3 regions of the Maribacter dokdonensis DSW-8 genome follow, and region 3 is predicted to be linked to each of the others. Evidence: riboswitches for the same ligand, from Rfam matches in the RefSeq annotation. Region 3 holds a riboswitch; each other region holds the start of a gene.
The links. A riboswitch is a leader RNA that binds a small molecule or an ion and turns the genes downstream of it on or off. The one in region 3 is predicted to bind S-adenosylmethionine.
Positions count from the first base shown of each region.

Region 1: another riboswitch for S-adenosylmethionine. It lies ahead of I600_RS14760 (homocysteine S-methyltransferase family protein); the one in region 3 lies ahead of I600_RS01775 (Na+/H+ antiporter NhaC family protein).
Region 2: another riboswitch for S-adenosylmethionine. It lies ahead of I600_RS14700 (O-acetylhomoserine aminocarboxypropyltransferase/cysteine synthase family protein); the one in region 3 lies ahead of I600_RS01775 (Na+/H+ antiporter NhaC family protein).

Region 1 is NZ_LDPE01000003.1:249,156-254,777, reverse strand. Features, by position in the region: gene metH (methionine synthase) at 1-2,346, opposite strand, end outside; gene I600_RS14765 (four helix bundle protein) at 2,343-2,690, opposite strand; gene I600_RS14760 (homocysteine S-methyltransferase family protein) at 2,755-3,744, opposite strand; SAM riboswitch class I at 3,824-3,933, opposite strand; gene I600_RS14755 (NAD(P)/FAD-dependent oxidoreductase) at 4,093-5,154, opposite strand; gene cobA (uroporphyrinogen-III C-methyltransferase) at 5,267-5,622, opposite strand, start outside.
Region 2 is NZ_LDPE01000003.1:232,833-238,454, reverse strand. Features, by position in the region: gene thrA (bifunctional aspartate kinase/homoserine dehydrogenase I) at 1-1,120, opposite strand, end outside; gene I600_RS14700 (O-acetylhomoserine aminocarboxypropyltransferase/cysteine synthase family protein) at 1,305-2,579, opposite strand; SAM riboswitch class I at 2,696-2,799, opposite strand; gene I600_RS14695 (sulfatase family protein) at 3,042-4,664, opposite strand; gene I600_RS14690 (amidohydrolase) at 4,752-5,622, opposite strand, start outside.
Region 3 is NZ_LDPE01000001.1:384,505-390,126, reverse strand. Features, by position in the region: gene I600_RS01780 (arylsulfotransferase family protein) at 122-1,396, opposite strand; SAM-I-IV-variant riboswitch at 1,680-1,776, shown strand; gene I600_RS01775 (Na+/H+ antiporter NhaC family protein) at 1,828-3,123, shown strand; gene I600_RS01770 (M24 family metallopeptidase) at 3,191-4,546, opposite strand; gene I600_RS01765 (DEAD/DEAH box helicase) at 4,556-5,622, opposite strand, start outside.

The DNA.
Region 1 (5,622 bases), on a different contig from region 3:
TACCATGATGGAGTTATAGTCATCTAGGTCTTTCTCATATTGCGCCGCCATTTCTGCCGTACCAAAACCTGTGGATACACAGAAACAACCCATGTAGTCTTGTTTCCCAGATTCTTTTGGAGCAATAAAATCCGCCAAGGCATAATCTGCGACTCCTTCCCTACGCTCTAATTGTTGGCGAAGGGTACGGAAAGTATAGTTCCCATCTGTTTTGGCTCCGCTAGGCGACCCAGTATTCCCTTCTAAACTTGAACTAGTATCGACTAAAATATCATCGTCATTAATGGAATTCGCAGGAAACAGTCCAAATACACCTTTAGCTTTTAATTTCTTTTCGGAAATTATCTTGTTCAGCATCTCTTGAGCGTCTGCGAATAAATCGGTTGCTTGTTCCCCAACAACCTCATCGGTCAATATTGCAGGATATTTACCATGCAGTTCCCAACTTCTGAAGAAGGGAGTCCAATCTATATAGGGTACCAAAACATTCAGATCTAGATCTTCGATCACCTGAATACCCAATTTGTTCGGCTTTACAATTTCAGAAGTTTTCCAATCTATTTTAAACTTATTTCTCCGTGCTGCAGAAATTGGCTTATAGGTTTTACTAGATGAACGGTTCAAGAACTTTTCCCTAAACACATCATAATCATCTTTTATACTTTTCTTATAGCTCGTAGATGTTTCTTTTTGCAACAAATCGCCCACCACGGTTACTGCTCTAGAGGCATCGTTTACATGAACTACTGCCTCTTTATATTGTGGATCAATCTTTACCGCGGTATGTGCCTTACTGGTGGTTGCACCACCGATCAACAACGGAATACTGAAATCTTTACGTTCCATTTCCTTTGCCAAATGCACCATCTCATCCAATGATGGCGTAATTAATCCGCTAAGCCCTATAATATCTACATTATGCTCAATAGCTGCTGCAATAATTTTTTCTGGTGGCACCATTACGCCTAGATCAACGATCTCATAATTGTTACAGGCCAATACTACACCCACAATATTTTTACCAATATCATGAACATCGCCCTTTACGGTTGCCATTAAAATCTTTCCGGCATTATCAGAATCTCCAACTTGCGGATTCAATAACTTTTCTTCTTCAATATAGGGTAATAAATAAGCTACCGCCTTCTTCATCACTCGGGCAGATTTTACCACTTGCGGCAAGAACATTTTTCCGCTACCGAATAAATCGCCCACCACGTTCATACCCGTCATTAAGTTGCCCTCAATAACTTCAATTGGCTTATTGGCAGCCAACCTGGCTTCTTCAACATCTTCAATAATATATTGATCAATACCTTTTACCAAGGCACGGGTAATACGCTCTTGTAAAGGTTCTTCTCGCCACGATAGATCTATTTTACTTTCCTTGGTTTTACCAACTACAGATTCGGCAAAATCTAGCAAGCGCTCCGTTGCATCATCTCTTCTATTTAGAATAACATCTTCTACATATTCCAATAAGTCTTTAGGAATATCATCATACACCTCTAGCATACTCGGATTTACAATACCCATGTTCATACCCGCTTTTATAGCGTGGTACAAGAAGACCGAGTGCATAGCCTCACGCACCGGGTTATTGCCCCTAAATGAAAACGAAACATTACTAACGCCACCACTTACACTGGCATGTGGCAAGTTTTCACGGACCCATCTTGTAGCTTCAATAAAATCGACAGCATTTAATTTATGCTCATCCATTCCCGTTGCTACCGGAAAAATATTTAAATCGAAAATGATATCCTCCGGTGCAAAATTTACCTTGTTCACCAAAACATCATACGAACGTTTTGCTATTTCAATTCTACGGTCATAATTATCTGCCTGACCTACCTCATCAAAAGCCATAACAATTACCGCGGCACCATATCTTTTTATGAGTTTGGCGTGGTGTATAAATTGTTCTTCGCCCTCTTTTAAGCTTATGGAATTTACCACACATTTACCTTGAACAACTTGCAGACCAGCTTCAATGATTTCCCATTTAGAACTGTCGATCATAATAGGCACACGAGAAATATCCGGCTCCGATATAACAAGATTCAAAAATTTCACCATAGCCTGTTTACCATCGATCAATCCGTCATCCATGTTAATATCAATAACCTGGGCACCATTTTCAACCTGCTCCCTAGCCACTGCCAATGCCTCTTCAAACTTTTCCTCTTTTACTAAACGAAGAAACTTTTTTGAACCCGCAACGTTTGTTCGCTCACCAACGTTTATGAAATTGGTTTCTGGAGTTACAATCAGGGGTTCTAGGCCGCTAAGCTTTAGAAAACGTTGTTCGTTATTCGTTGTTCGTTGTTCGTTTTCTTTACTCATAACTTCTTGTGATAATTTATGAATCCGTTCAACAACTTTTTCACTCTTTCTATTTCTTTCAAAACGATATCTGTATCTGAAATATAATTTAAATCTCCTGCTAAAATCAACTGGGTTTCCAACTCGAATAAGGAGCCTCTAGCAATATGTAAAAAATGAATTGTTTCTTTATTGGATTGTCTTCCACAACCTTCAGCAATATTTGAAGGAACAGATATAACACATCTTCTCACCTGTGAGGTTAAAGAAAATTGCTCATCTTGTGGAAAGGACTTCGTCAAAACATATACTGTTTTCACCAACATCCTAGCCTGTACCCAAATATCTAATTCTTTATAATCCATATCATATTTAAAAAACCACGATAAACCATTAACGTGCAACGAAAAACGATTTATTTACCAACAACTAAAACTGACGCGGAGCAAAATTTTTCACAACCTCAGCAATCGCAGTAATATGTTCCGGAGTGGTTCCGCAACATCCACCAACTATATTTACCAATCCTTTTTCCGCGTATTCCTTGATCTGTTCCGCCATTTGCTCAGGAGTTTCGTCGTACTCTCCAAATGCATTAGGCAAACCGGCATTGGGGTGCGCTGAGACCGCATGTTCACTTTTGGTGGACAACACCTCTAAATGAGGTACCAACTGGTTTGCACCTAAAGCACAATTAAACCCAACCGATAAAATAGGAATGTGGGATATGGATATTAAAAATGCCTCGGCCGTTTGACCCGATAACGTTCTACCGGATGCATCGGTAATAGTACCGCTAACCATTATGGGAACATCTATATTTCGTTCTTCTTTAACTTCTTCTATGGCAAATAATGCCGCCTTGGCATTGAGGGTGTCAAAAATGGTTTCTACCAATAAAATATCCGACCCACCATCTAATAAAGCTTCTACCTGTTGTTTATATGCAATACGTAGCTCATCAAAAGAAATAGCCCTATAACCTGGATCATTTACATCTGGTGACATACTTGCCGTTTTATTGGTGGGTCCAATACTACCGGCTACAAAACGAGGTTTATTTGGTTCTTTTGCAGTGAACTCATCTGCTACCATTTTGGCAATACGCGCAGATTCATAGTTGAGCTCATACACCAAATCTTCCATAAAATAATCTGCCATAGCAATCGTAGTTCCGGAAAAGGTATTGGTCTCTACAATATCTGCCCCAGCATCAAAATACTGACGGTGAACATCTGCTATAGCATCGGGTTGCGTTAACGACAACAAATCATTGTTACCTTGCAACGGATGTTCCCAATCCTTAAAGCGTTCTCCCCTAAAATCTTCTTCAGTAAACTTATAACGTTGAAGCATAGTACCCATGGCACCATCCAGTATTAAAATACGCTCTTTTAAAATTTCTTTTATATCCTTCATTTTACGCTTAACAAATTATTTGTTCGCTTTAAAATATATGATATCAAGTAAGGAAAGGAAGGTAATTATGTTCTTTCTTTAGTTATCTGTCCTTTTGAATGAGGATAGAATGTAGCACCTTCTTTTCCACTACGGAAAGGGTTGCCAAGGTTTCACAGGGTCTAGTCCCTCCGCCTTTCTTGATAACAATACAATTTAATTAGGAACGAATTGCAAAGTAACGGCACTACTCGCTCTTTACCAAGACTTCAATGGTTTTTTTAGCCAACGAAATTCTTAAAAAATGTCACAAAAAAAGCCCCCACACGTCTAAAGCATCCGGAGGCCGTACTACTCAAATAATTTAATTTATGCGATACTCTGTACTACTTCTTTCTTTGCTTCCTTCTTAGAACCATCAAAACCTTCAACACCACCAACAGTAGTATATTTCATTACAAAGCGCTTACCTGGATTGATCTGCTGGTATGCATATTGGCACATAACGGCTGCTTCATGGAAACCTGAAAGTATCAATTTCAACTTACCTTCGTAAGTATTAACATCACCAATTGCATATACTCCCGGTATGTTGGTCTGGTAATCTTTTGCGTTATTTACTTTAATAGCATTTTTCTGAATTTCCAAGCCCCAATCACCTATAGGACCTAATTTTGGAGACAGACCGAATAAAGGAATAAAATTATCCACTTCTAAATAAGTATCTTCTTTTTCCTTGTCCGTGTGCTTAATAACTACTGCCTTAAGTTCATTTTCACCGTGCAGCTCTTTTACCTCAGCTTTGGTAATCAACTTGATTTTACCCAATTTCGCCAGTTCAGATGCTTTTTCAACGGAATCCAATGCCCCTCTAAATTCATCCCTTCTGTGTACCAAGGTTACTTCTGCCGCTACATCGGTCAAAAATATAGCCCAGTCCAAGGCAGAATCACCTCCACCGGCAATAACCACTTTTTTATCGCGATATACTTCTGGATCTTTGATCATATAGGAAACACCTGTATCTTCAAAGTTTACAATATTAGAAATAGGTGGTTTTCTTGGCTCAAAAGAACCCAGACCACCTGCAATTACCACTACAGGTGCATTGTGCTTTGTTCCTTTATTGGTAGTTACCACAAAAGAACCATCTTCTAACTTATCTAGCGATTCCGCTCTTTCTCCCAAGGTAAATCCTGGTTCAAAAGGCTTTATCTGTTCCATAAGGTTGTCTACCAAAGTACCTGCCAAAATTTCTGGAAATGCAGGAATATCATAGATAGGCTTTTTAGGATATATCTCTGAACACTGACCACCTGGTTGTGGCAATGCATCTATTAAATGCGTTTTTAACTTTAATAATCCTGCTTCAAATACCGTGAACAATCCGGTAGGTCCCGCTCCTATAATGAGCATATCTGTTTTAATCATAATTCTCTTTTTAGTAAAAAGTAATTCTACAAAGTTGACATCATTCTATACAACTACTTTTTAGCTTCTTTTAATTTCACTTATTCTATATACTTATCCTTTACTAAATATGCTAAGCTTTATTTACTTCAACAAAACTGACATGCTCTTCAGCAAACTTATGAGTTGCCTTCGCTAACGCTTCACGATGTCTAACTACTTCTCCTATGATAATGATAGCAGGATTAGAAAGATTTTCTTTCTCCACCACATCAACTATGGTATCTATAGTCGCAACTCCTATTTTTTCATTCTTTCGCGTTCCGTTCTGAATTATAGCTATAGGTAATTCCGATTTACCTTCAGACTTAAATAATTCTACTATCTGAGGGAGTTTTGACATCCCCATCAATATGACTACCGTAGCACTACTTTTTGCAGCTAGGGCAACATCTGTTGATAGTTTATGCTCTTTTGTAGTTCCTGTAA
Region 2 (5,622 bases), on a different contig from region 3:
CCTCTAGCTGATCTGTAGCCTTTTCCCTAGCGGAAACCACCATGGCTACATTCTCATTGTTTTTGACCTTTTGTGTAACGATATCCAATACACGCTCAAGTCCCTCGCCATTACTCAACGATTTACCACCGAATTTTAGGATTTTGATCTTCTTGATATTACCGTTGGTATTAAAAATACCGGTCAGCAATTTTTCCATCTGATCAAACTCGATCAAAAAGGCATCATGCCCATGTAACGATTGTACTTCGCCATAGGTTACATTACTCTTTGCCTGCGCCAATTGCTTAAAGGTATCTTTGTTTTCTTGGGCAGTAAAGAACATATCCGAATCTACTCCGATAATATGAATATTGGTATCGCTATTTTGTAGCTTAATAAAATTCTCATCACCATCCCTAGTTACATCAATGGTCTTTAACAATTGGTTCATCAACTTATACGCAGACAATTGAAAACGCTCTTGTAACTTATCGCCATGGTGCATTAACCAACTTTCTACATTAAAAACCTTAAGCTCCTCATTGGTACTTCGTTTAAACCGTTCTTTAAAGGAAGCCGGGGTCCTATAACATAACATGGCATGCATACGGGCATCATGCACAGGTTGTTTAGAATTCACTAAAAACTGTTCCTGTATTTGGCAATTGGCTATTAACCAATCGGTCGATTTCCAATCAGATGCCACAGGAATCAAATGTTCTGTCAGCGTTGGGTGCAATGCTGCCATTTCCCAAGCGATACCACCACCCAAAGATCCACCGATCAATGCAAACAAACGTTCTACCTTTAACTGTTGTAGACCTAATAAAAATATTCTAGCTACATCACCGGCTACAAAATCCTTATAGTTCTCTATTACAAACTTGTCATGACCATTGCCCGGAATGTTGAATGCCAAAATAGTGTACTTGTTGGTATCTATACACTTCTCTTCTCCGATCAAGGCAGACCACCAACCATTTTCACCGGTAACATTAGAATTGCCCGTTAATGCATGATTCACCAAAATTATTGGCGCTGTATGAAGCTCCTTCCCAAATACCTGATACGATAATTGAATATCTTGAGTACTACCGCTTAGGGTCTTGTATTTTTTAATCTGTAGTTGATGTAACATCTATTTCAAAATCAATTTATGGCTGAGCTTCGACTGCGCTCAGCCACCTCATGTAAATAATATATTCTTGAACATTCAATGACTTCGGCTAGGCTCAGCCGCCACCAATATTCTTTTTTTCTTAATCCACCGATCACTTCGGCTACGCTCAGTGACCGGTTGTTGACTATATGGGCAACCTATATTAAAGACTGGCAAATGCCTGCTCTAAATCTGCTTTTAAATCTTCTATATCTTCAAGACCTACCGACAAACGAATTAAATCTTGCCCTACACCTGCACCTTCTTGCTGCTCTGCGGTTAATTGCTGGTGGGTAGTACTTGCCGGGTGAATGATCAATGATTTGGTGTCACCAATATTGGCAAGTAAAGAAAATATCTTAGTAGCATCGGTAACCTTTTTAGCCGCTTCAAAACCGCCCTTGATACCAAAGGTAACCAATCCGCTTTGACCTTTTGGCAAGTATTCTTGTGCCAAGTCATAGTATTTATTGCTCTTTAATCCTGGGTAATTTACCCAAGCCACTTCTTTCCTTCCTTCTAACCAAGTAGCCAATTCCAATGCATTTGCACTGTGTTGCTTTATACGTACCGGCAAAGTCTCTAAACCTTGTATAATTTGGAAGGCGTTATACGGACTCAATGCCCCACCAAAATCACGTAAACCTTCCAGTATCAATTTAAAGGTAAATGCTGCCGCACCTAATGCCTCACTATAAACCAAACCGTGGTAACCTGCAGATGGTTCCGTAAATTCAGGGAATTTTCCGTTGGTCCAATCAAACGTACCGGCATCTATAATTGCTCCACCTAAAGACGTTCCTTGACCGCCAATATATTTTGTCAATGAATGAATGACCAAATTGGCACCGTGCTCAATAGGGTTTAACAATGAAGGAGTAGCTACTGTATTATCTACTATAAAAGGTACTCCCGCTGCTTTCGATTCTTTAGAAATCGCTTTCAGATCCAACACATCCAATTTCGGATTCCCTAAAGATTCCACAAAGAAAGCCCTTGTATTATCCTGTACCGCTTTTCCAAAATTTTCAGGATCAGATGCATCTACAAAGGTGGTCGTAATACCGAATCTTGGTAGGGTAACATTTAATAAATTAAAGGTGCCACCGTATAAACTGCTTGACGCTACAATATGATCGCCCGCTTTTAACAAGGTCAATAAACCTGTAGAAATAGCAGCAGTACCAGATGCAAAGACCACAGCACCAACACCACCTTCAACAGCGGCTAATCTATCTTGTAAAATTTGATTGGTAGGATTGTTTAACCGTGTGTAAATAAACCCTAGTTCTTTAAGTGAAAATAAGTTTGCCGCATGATCGGTATCATTAAATACATACGATGATGTTTGATAAATAGGCACTGCCCTTGTACCTCCATTTGTAGTGGTGTCGTGACCTGCGTGTAATGCGTTTGTTGCTAATTTGTGATTACTCATGATTTTGTTGTTTTTAAAAATTATTCTAATAATTAAAAAGCCCAACTTAAACACATAAAATTGTGAGTAAGTAAAATCAAAAAGTTATAAGAAAGTAATATCGAGAAAATCGATTACTGTTATCCTTCCCCTAAGGGTAGAATGTAGCACCTTCTTTGTATGGAACAAAGGGTTGCTAAGGTTTCAAAGGGTCTAATCCCTCCACCTTTCTTGATAACTATTCAATACGTGTGTGAACTTTGAACTACAAATATAAAGGCAGAAAAATTTAAAAACCTAGTATTTTATGAAAAATATATAATTCTTGGTCTTGTTGTTAGTTTTCTGAAGGCTTAAAAGCAATAGTACACCTGTTCAATTACAATATTCTCGATACACTCTTAACCTAAAGAAAAATTAGTTTAAGAGCACTCGAACTGACATTTTACTATCAACGAACAACGAGAAACGAACCACGAAAAACTACTCAATCATCCCTGCGCTCTTATATTTATCTATATACATCTGATCTTGCTCCGGGGAGTCTTTATATTTTTTACGTAATGCAATTAAATCTTTCTTTAATTTTTTAACGGTATCTGCGTAGGCAGGGTCATTGTAGACATTGTTCATTTCCTTTGGGTCCTTCAATCTATCATATAACTCCCACTCATCAACATCATAATAGAAATGCACCAATTTAAATTCTTTATTCACAATACCATAGTGACGCTTTACCATATGAACAGATGGATATTCGTAATATTGATAATACACGGCATCTCTAGTCCATTTTTCTTTTTCGCCTTTCAACAAGGGAATTAAACTTTCACCTTGCATATCACTTGGTGGCGTGATGCCTACAGCTTCTAACATTGTCTGTGCAAAGTCTAAATTCTGTACCATTTCATTTTCTACAGCTCCCGGTTCAACCACATTGGGCCAACGTACCAATAAAGGAGTTTTAAACGATTCGTCATAAATAAATCGCTTATCAAACCAACCGTGCTCCCCTAAATAAAATCCTTGATCAGAGGTATAGATCACTATGGTGTTTTCCGCCAATCCGCTTTCATCCAAATAATCTAACAAGCGGCCTACATTATCATCTACCGAAGAAATACTACCCAAATAATCTTGCATATAGCGCTGGTACTTCCATTTCATTTTTTCGGTATCGTTCATTTTTGGCCAATTGTTATAGAAAAAATCGTTGATGGAATCTAACACCGGATCATACAATGCTTTTTGTTCTACCGTTGCACGGTTATACGGACCGTAAAAACTATTGGGAAATTCCTCCACTACCGGTAAAACCTTACCCTCCATTTTAGCTAAGGTTTCCGGTCTGACCTTACTATCATGACTATACATCATGTGTGTCAACAAATTCATTTCTGCCGTCTTTGCCGCCGATCCTCTATTGCTGTAATCATCAAATAACGTTTCTGGCTCCGGGAAGGTTTTTTTCGTGAACTCCTTGAACTTATCCGGTCTTGGCCACCACGGTCTGTGCGGTGCCTTGTGCAAGTACATCATCATAAAAGGTTCGTCATTGGACGCTTCTTCTTTCAACCAATCTAGTGATACATCTGTTATGATATCGGTAACATAGCCTTGCTTGGTTATGGTATCACCATTGGTAACTATAAAATCTGGATTAATATAGTGCCCTTGACCCGGCAAGATCATAAACTCATCTACCCCTTTTGGATTATTGCCAAAATGAAGCTTACCGAACATCGCCGTTTTATACCCATTCTTTTTAAAGATTTGCGGAAAGGTCACCTGTGTAGTATCGAACGGAAAATAATTATCCACTTTCCCATTGATATGTGTATGCTTGCCTGTTAATATGGTTGCACGAGAAGGCGCACAAATAGAGTTGGTAACACTGGCATTGGTAAAAAGCATGCCCTCTTTTGCCAAGCGATCAATGTTGGGTGTTTGCAGCAATTTATCATCATACGCGCTTATGGCCTGATACGCATGATCATCTGACATGATGAAAATGATATTGGGCTTTTTAGCATTGCTTTTTTGCGCCTTAGTTTTAAATGGCAGCAAGAAAAGCAGGACTGCAACAGTTAGAATTAGTTTTTTCATTTTGGTTGTTGTTCGTTGTTGGTTGTTGGTTTTGACTGTTAATAAAAGTAAGGATAATGTATAACTACAATTTGAAAAATGTCCGTATCATTTTCTATAATCTAACGCCGGCTCTCTATCCCCTAATAACGCTACATATTTAAAATCGGCTCCTCTCCTTTCATTAAATTCAGCCTTTATCTTAGTTAATACAGCTGGTTTTTCAAAAATATCTATTGCGGTCAATGCCATAGTTTTGGCAGCGACCATCATACCTTTATAGCCAATATCTGTTCCGCCAGCTGCAACAGCTTGCCAACTATGTGGCGGAGTGCCCGGCACCCAAGTTGCTGTTCTTACTGCAGCTAAAGGTGCGTTCCAACTTACATCGCCTGTATCGGCAGATGCTTTACCGTAGGTAAAAACCATTGGTTTGATTTCACCAGCACTTTCTATTTCCTTTGGGGTTTTTAATGTTTTCTGAATTTCCTTGGCAAAATCAATTTCTTCTGGGGTATAATTTACTCCACCAACAATCTCCATATTCTTATGCATTAAAGTAGCTAATACTTCATTTGGCAAACGGTCATACGTACCGCCTATAATTTCATAAGACATTTCTGTTTCTGTACCAATGGCAGAACCTTCAGCCGCTTTTACTACTCTATCCCAAACTGCTTTTACTTCTTTTCTATTAGCGTGGCGTACTACGTAATATACCTGAGCTTCTTCCGGTACAATATTAGGCGCATCTCCACCTTTTGTTATTACGTAATGAATACGTGTAGATTCTGTAGTATGCTCTCGTAACATATTCACCAAATCATTCATTCCCTCTACACCATCTAAAGCCGAACGCCCCAATTCCGGAGCGGCAGCAGCATGTGAGGAAACACCTTTAAATGTAAATTTACCTGATATTGTTGCCAAATTTGTACTTGGGTTAGAGGTGTTTTGGTCTCCCGGATGCCAAGAAACT
Region 3 (5,622 bases):
ATTTGAACAATGCTAGTTGCTTATATTTCATCATGTAGATGAATTTTAAAAATAGAAAAGCTCCAATATTGCTATTGGAGCCCTTCGTCATCAATCAATCAATCAAAAAAACTATCTTTAATTATAGACCTAATGCGGTTATTGCATCGTCGTCTTTTGTAAATGCATACGCACGCCACGGTCTATTGTAATTTGTAAATCTCCACAGCACATCTCCGTCGCTATTAACTTCCCAAATAGCACCTGTGCCTTCGCAGATAAGGGTGTTGCCATTACTCATTCTAACCCCACTGCCTAAACCATTACTATATAAATCGGTATCTGTGAATTCCCATATTAATTCAGGCTCATTATCTTGACCGGCTACCAGTTCATAAGGCGGACTCAATTGGTATTCTGCTACTGCAGACTGGTTATCGTATTTGTTATTTACAAAAACCAACATTTTATTATCATCAAAAAGATTAGGATAATGTACCCTGTTCATGGTCACTTCACCAACATTGTCATAAGTAAGGGGGTTTCCAAAACGGTAAACCAGGTCACCACCTAAATTATAGTTTCCGCCGGTATTGGTGGCAGCCTCTTCTGTTGAGGTGCTATGATCAATAACCCAAACCTCGCTATAAAAGTTAACGGTCATGTATAAAAGGTCGTTCGTTTCATCTAGGGTTATACCGTTTACATGCATAATGTCACCATCAGTTTGATCATTATTATAATTGATGTCAATAAGGTTGGGAACATCGGCCACGACACCAAAGTTTAATTTGCTTTCATCGTAATCTTGAACAATATGGTCCGTAGCATGCCACTCCCAAACTATTTCTTGGGTTAATGGATTCATTTCAATAATAGCTTCAGGGTAAATATTAAAATTACCCGAAAATCCCATCTCCGCAGCATCTGCAGCACTTACTTCTTCCCATACGGGAAATATGATATTTCCGTTCGATAAGTAATTAACATCATGATGTGAGATGTAGGTATTAGTAGAATAGTCCACTTCCCATTCAATGGATTGGTCAGCATTTATTTTTCTAAAACCGCCACCATAACCACCAAAGGTTATCTGTGGATTATCAGCTTTTATCGTAGCTACCAAGCTGCCATCAGATTGAAGCATGGCATCATTACCCAATTGGTCACCATTGAAATCCCAATCAAATAAGGTATTGCCATCATGATCAATTAAATATACCCCATTGTCCGGTGCAACGGCTAAAATGTAGGAGTCACTGTCCACAGTACTACTTGCTTCATTGGTGTCGCTAGTATCATCTGTTGTTTCTTCTTCGGTGATTGAAACATCATCGGAATCATTACTGCAAGAAGTTAAGAAAAGCAGGCATACAAATAATGCAGTTGTTCCTAAGTTAAGATTCATTTTTCTCATCGATTTTAATTTTTAGGGTTGTTATACGGTTTAAGCATCTAAGTAGGTATAGATACCAGTCTCCGTTTAGATTTTAAATGTAGTTCGAAGTTTAAATGAAAATGAAGCTTCTCAGCGAATGGAGCTTATAATTCAGCAAACGGCCCTTTTGTATAAGTGAAATTTTTTAGCCTTTTGTCATCTTAAAATGGCATTTTCTGCAATTGGTCAAAACGGTTTAAATTAAGATATAATTAGTATAATTTTTGGTTTTATGTACCGATGGTTTATTAATTTTGCGCCCTTAAATTATCAAGAATCTCAAATAGAGATAGCAACCTGCAATAACGAGCAAGGTGCTAAAAGCGATAAGCCAATACCTTGGAAAAAACGTTAAATCCTTCCTATTGTATTTGTTATAGCTCTAAACGTGATTCTTCAAATAACCATATATGACTCAAGTAAAAGCTGTAACAGCCAATGCAAAGGCACTTATTCCATTTTTAATATTCATTGCAATATTTCTAGGCGTAGGCATTTTTCAAAATGATTTTTATGCCCTACCCGCTCCTATTGCCGTAATTGCTGGTATACTGGTAGCATTTCTCATGTTTAAGCAATCTATGAAGGAGAAAATTGCCATTCTTTTAGAAGGGTGCGGTAATGATAAAATTTTGACCATGTGTCTTATATACTTATTGGCAGGAGCATTTGCAGCGACAACCAAAGCTATGGGCAGTGTAGATGCTATTGTTCATTTAGGTCTGGATGTTATCAGCGGACACTATATATATGTAGGTGTGTTTGTAATTGCTGCATTTTTGTCTATTTCTACGGGTACCTCTGTTGGCGCTATAGTAGCGCTGGCTCCAATTGTAATTGGTTTTGCGGATACCGGTAATTTTTCGCTGGGTATTTTATGCGGTGCCTTGTTAGGAGGTTCCATGTTCGGTGATAATCTATCGGTAATTTCAGATACCACCATTGCCGCTACACAATCACTGAACGTAAAAATGAGTGATAAGTTCAAGGCGAATATCAAAATAGCCGTACCTGCTGCCATTATAAGTATGGCCATTTTAATGTATGAAGGTCTAAGCATGAATACCGTAGGAATGGAAATGGAAGAGTATCATTATTCCATTCTTAAAATTTTGCCTTATTTAATTGTAATTATACTTTCAGTAATAGGTGTGAACGTTTTTGTGACGCTTGTATTGGGCGCAATTTCGGCTGGAATCTTAGGTGTCTTTTATGGTGATTTCACAGTGTTGGAATTTACAAGAATATCATATACAGGCTTTACCAATATGACGGAGATATTTCTTTTATCATTATTAACGGGCGGTTTGGCCGCTTTGGTGACGTTCAATGGCGGTATAGCGTTTATACTATTAAAAATTAAAACTTTTGTAAAAAGTAAGAAGTCGGCACAGTTTGGTATTGCAACACTGGTATCAACTATTAACATGGCAATTGCGAACAATACGGTCTCCATAATTATATCTGGACCCATTGCTAAATCTATTAATGATGAGTATGCTTTAGAGAACAAACAGACTGCATCTATCTTAGATGTCTTTGCTTGTATAACTCAAGGATTATTGCCTTATGGAGCCCAGGTGCTTATGATTTTGAGCTTTGCAAAGGGTAGTATAACTTATTTGGACCTTGTAAGTAATACTTGGTATCTATTGTTATTATTGGTGTCTACTGTGTTGGTTGTAGGATTAAAATCTAAGAAGTAAATAGCCTACAGGAATATTAAAAAACATTCTCAATAGCATTAAAATAAGGTATAATAAAATGTAGCGATTAACTTTTCATCAAATTCTCTAAATCTTCAGGTGTTCTAGGTAAGTCCGAACTTAACACTTCACAACCATCTTCCGTGATTAAAATCATATCTTCTGTAAATACTGAAATATTGTTATCATGATTATAATACCACGGCTCTACAGTAAATACCATGCCTGGTTTTAAAAGTGCATTCGATAAGTTTGGATCGCCTGTTGATAAGCCTAAATGGTGACCAAAAAACAAACCTACTTGCATATATTTTTTTGAGTGTTCAGGAATAATGGTATTGGTGAATTTCTGCACATCCTTAAAGGTTATACCTGGTTTTAAAAACTTAATAATTTCATCAGCAATTTTGGTTTCCATCATCAGAATCTCTCTTTGTTCTTTTGTGAATTTGCCAGAAACCGGAAATGTTCTTCCTATATCACTTACGTATTGTTCATATTCGCACCCCACATCAAAAATAACAAGATCCCCATTTTGCATAATACGGTTTCTTCGATTATAATGTGTTGCTAAAATTCTCCAGGGCCAATGAGAGTTTGGTCCGGATTTTATGATGGACCCAAAGGCTAGCCTTTGTGAACCATTTTTCTTGAAATCGCCTTCTAAAACGCCTTCTAAATAACGTTCGTCTATTCCTGGTTTTATAGCTTTTGCCGCCTCTTTAATACCTTTAACTGTTATATTTGCCGCCTGTTTTAAGATTTTTACTTCATTTTCAGATTTTATCATACGTACTTTGGCAATTGCTTCGTAGATATTTTCAAAACTTAAATCTGTATGTTTCTTTTTGATTGCCTCTAAAAGAACTTGAACAGGAGAATAGGTAGCTATGTAGTCATTGGGTGCAAATTTTACTTCACCAGGTCTACCGTTATTTATTAATATTTTAGATTTATTGGAGTTTTCTAAATTCAACAGATTAGTAAAATCTTCTATGGAAGCGAGTGGGATACCTGTTCTGTTTATGATCTTTTTATCATTTAATAGAGGTCTTCCGGGAAAATCATTTTTTCTAGAACTGTTTTCAAACCGTATATCCTGTTCTGGAGTATAGATAGTAACTTTTTGATTGTCCAAGTTAAAAACTAAAATGGCATTTGGCAATTCTAAACCAGTAAAGTAATAAAAATCATCTGTTTGCCTAAATGTTTCACCAAATGAAAATCCGTCTTTCGCGGGAATTAATACTAGCCCTTTTTTATTTAATCGGGCTAATTCAGTCATCAGATTTTCTCGTCTAGTGTTTAATTCTTCTTTTGTAAAAGGTAAATCAGTCCACTCAAAATAAGATTGCACCGGTGTTTGACCATTTACAACCACCATAGCTAAAATTGATACTAAACATGTTAAAATTACTTTCATTTTCTACTTTTACTTAGATTGGTTATCAGAAGTGCTATGCTCAGATAAGTAATGTGCCAAAATTTTCTCAACGAGTTCATCTTTAGTCAAATGGTGAAATACCGTTTTAACTTTCGTTCTAAGTTCATCTGAAATTTCTTTGTTCGGTTTTGTCTTAAATATTTTCTTGGCCCATAATAAAGTGTTGTTCTCTTCAATACTTTTGGCATCCGCTTTTTGATATTTAGAAAAGGAAATACCTAATTCTTTCTCAAAATCGAAAACCTCTGCAACCTCTTCTTTTTGTAAAATGGTCAAAGAAAGTCCCTTTGCCCCTGCTCTGGCCGTACGTCCACTTCTATGCACGTAGGCATCATAGGTGTCTGGTAAATGGTAATTTACTACGTAACCCAATTCTTTAACATCTATACCTCTGGCAGCTAAATCGGTAGCCACAAGAATTTTAATATGTCCCTCTCTAAATTGCCCCATAATGCGATCTCTAATGGGTTGAGATAGACTACCGTGCAACGCTCCCGAAGAAAATTTATTTATAGCCAATTTTTTTGCCAGTTTGTTTACGGCGGCCTTGGTCTTACAAAATATGATTCCGCTTTGTCCCTCTTTTGAATTCAAAAAATGAGTTAATACATCTAGTTTTTCAATGGGCTCCACAACTACATATTTATGATCAATGCCTTTATGACCAAGGGTAGACATATCAGCTTCAATATGCACCACATGTTTGGACATATAATTTTGCACCATTTGTTTAATAGCACCGGACATGGTTGCAGTGAATAGAAAAGTACGTCTAGCCTTAGGTATGCCAGCAATAATGGTATCTAAATCGTCTTTTAATGCAGTTACCATTTCATCGGCCTCATCTAAAACCAAATACTTCAGTTTAGTAATATCCAAAACTTCGCGTTTTACTAAATCAACTAATCTACCAGGTGTAGCGACAATAATTTGGGTAGGAGTTTTAAGTACCTCTATTTGGGGTTTAATGGGAATACCACCACATAAAGCAGCAATGGAAATATCAGGGTTATTTGAGGTATACGATATTAAGTTGGCATGAATTTGCTGTGCCA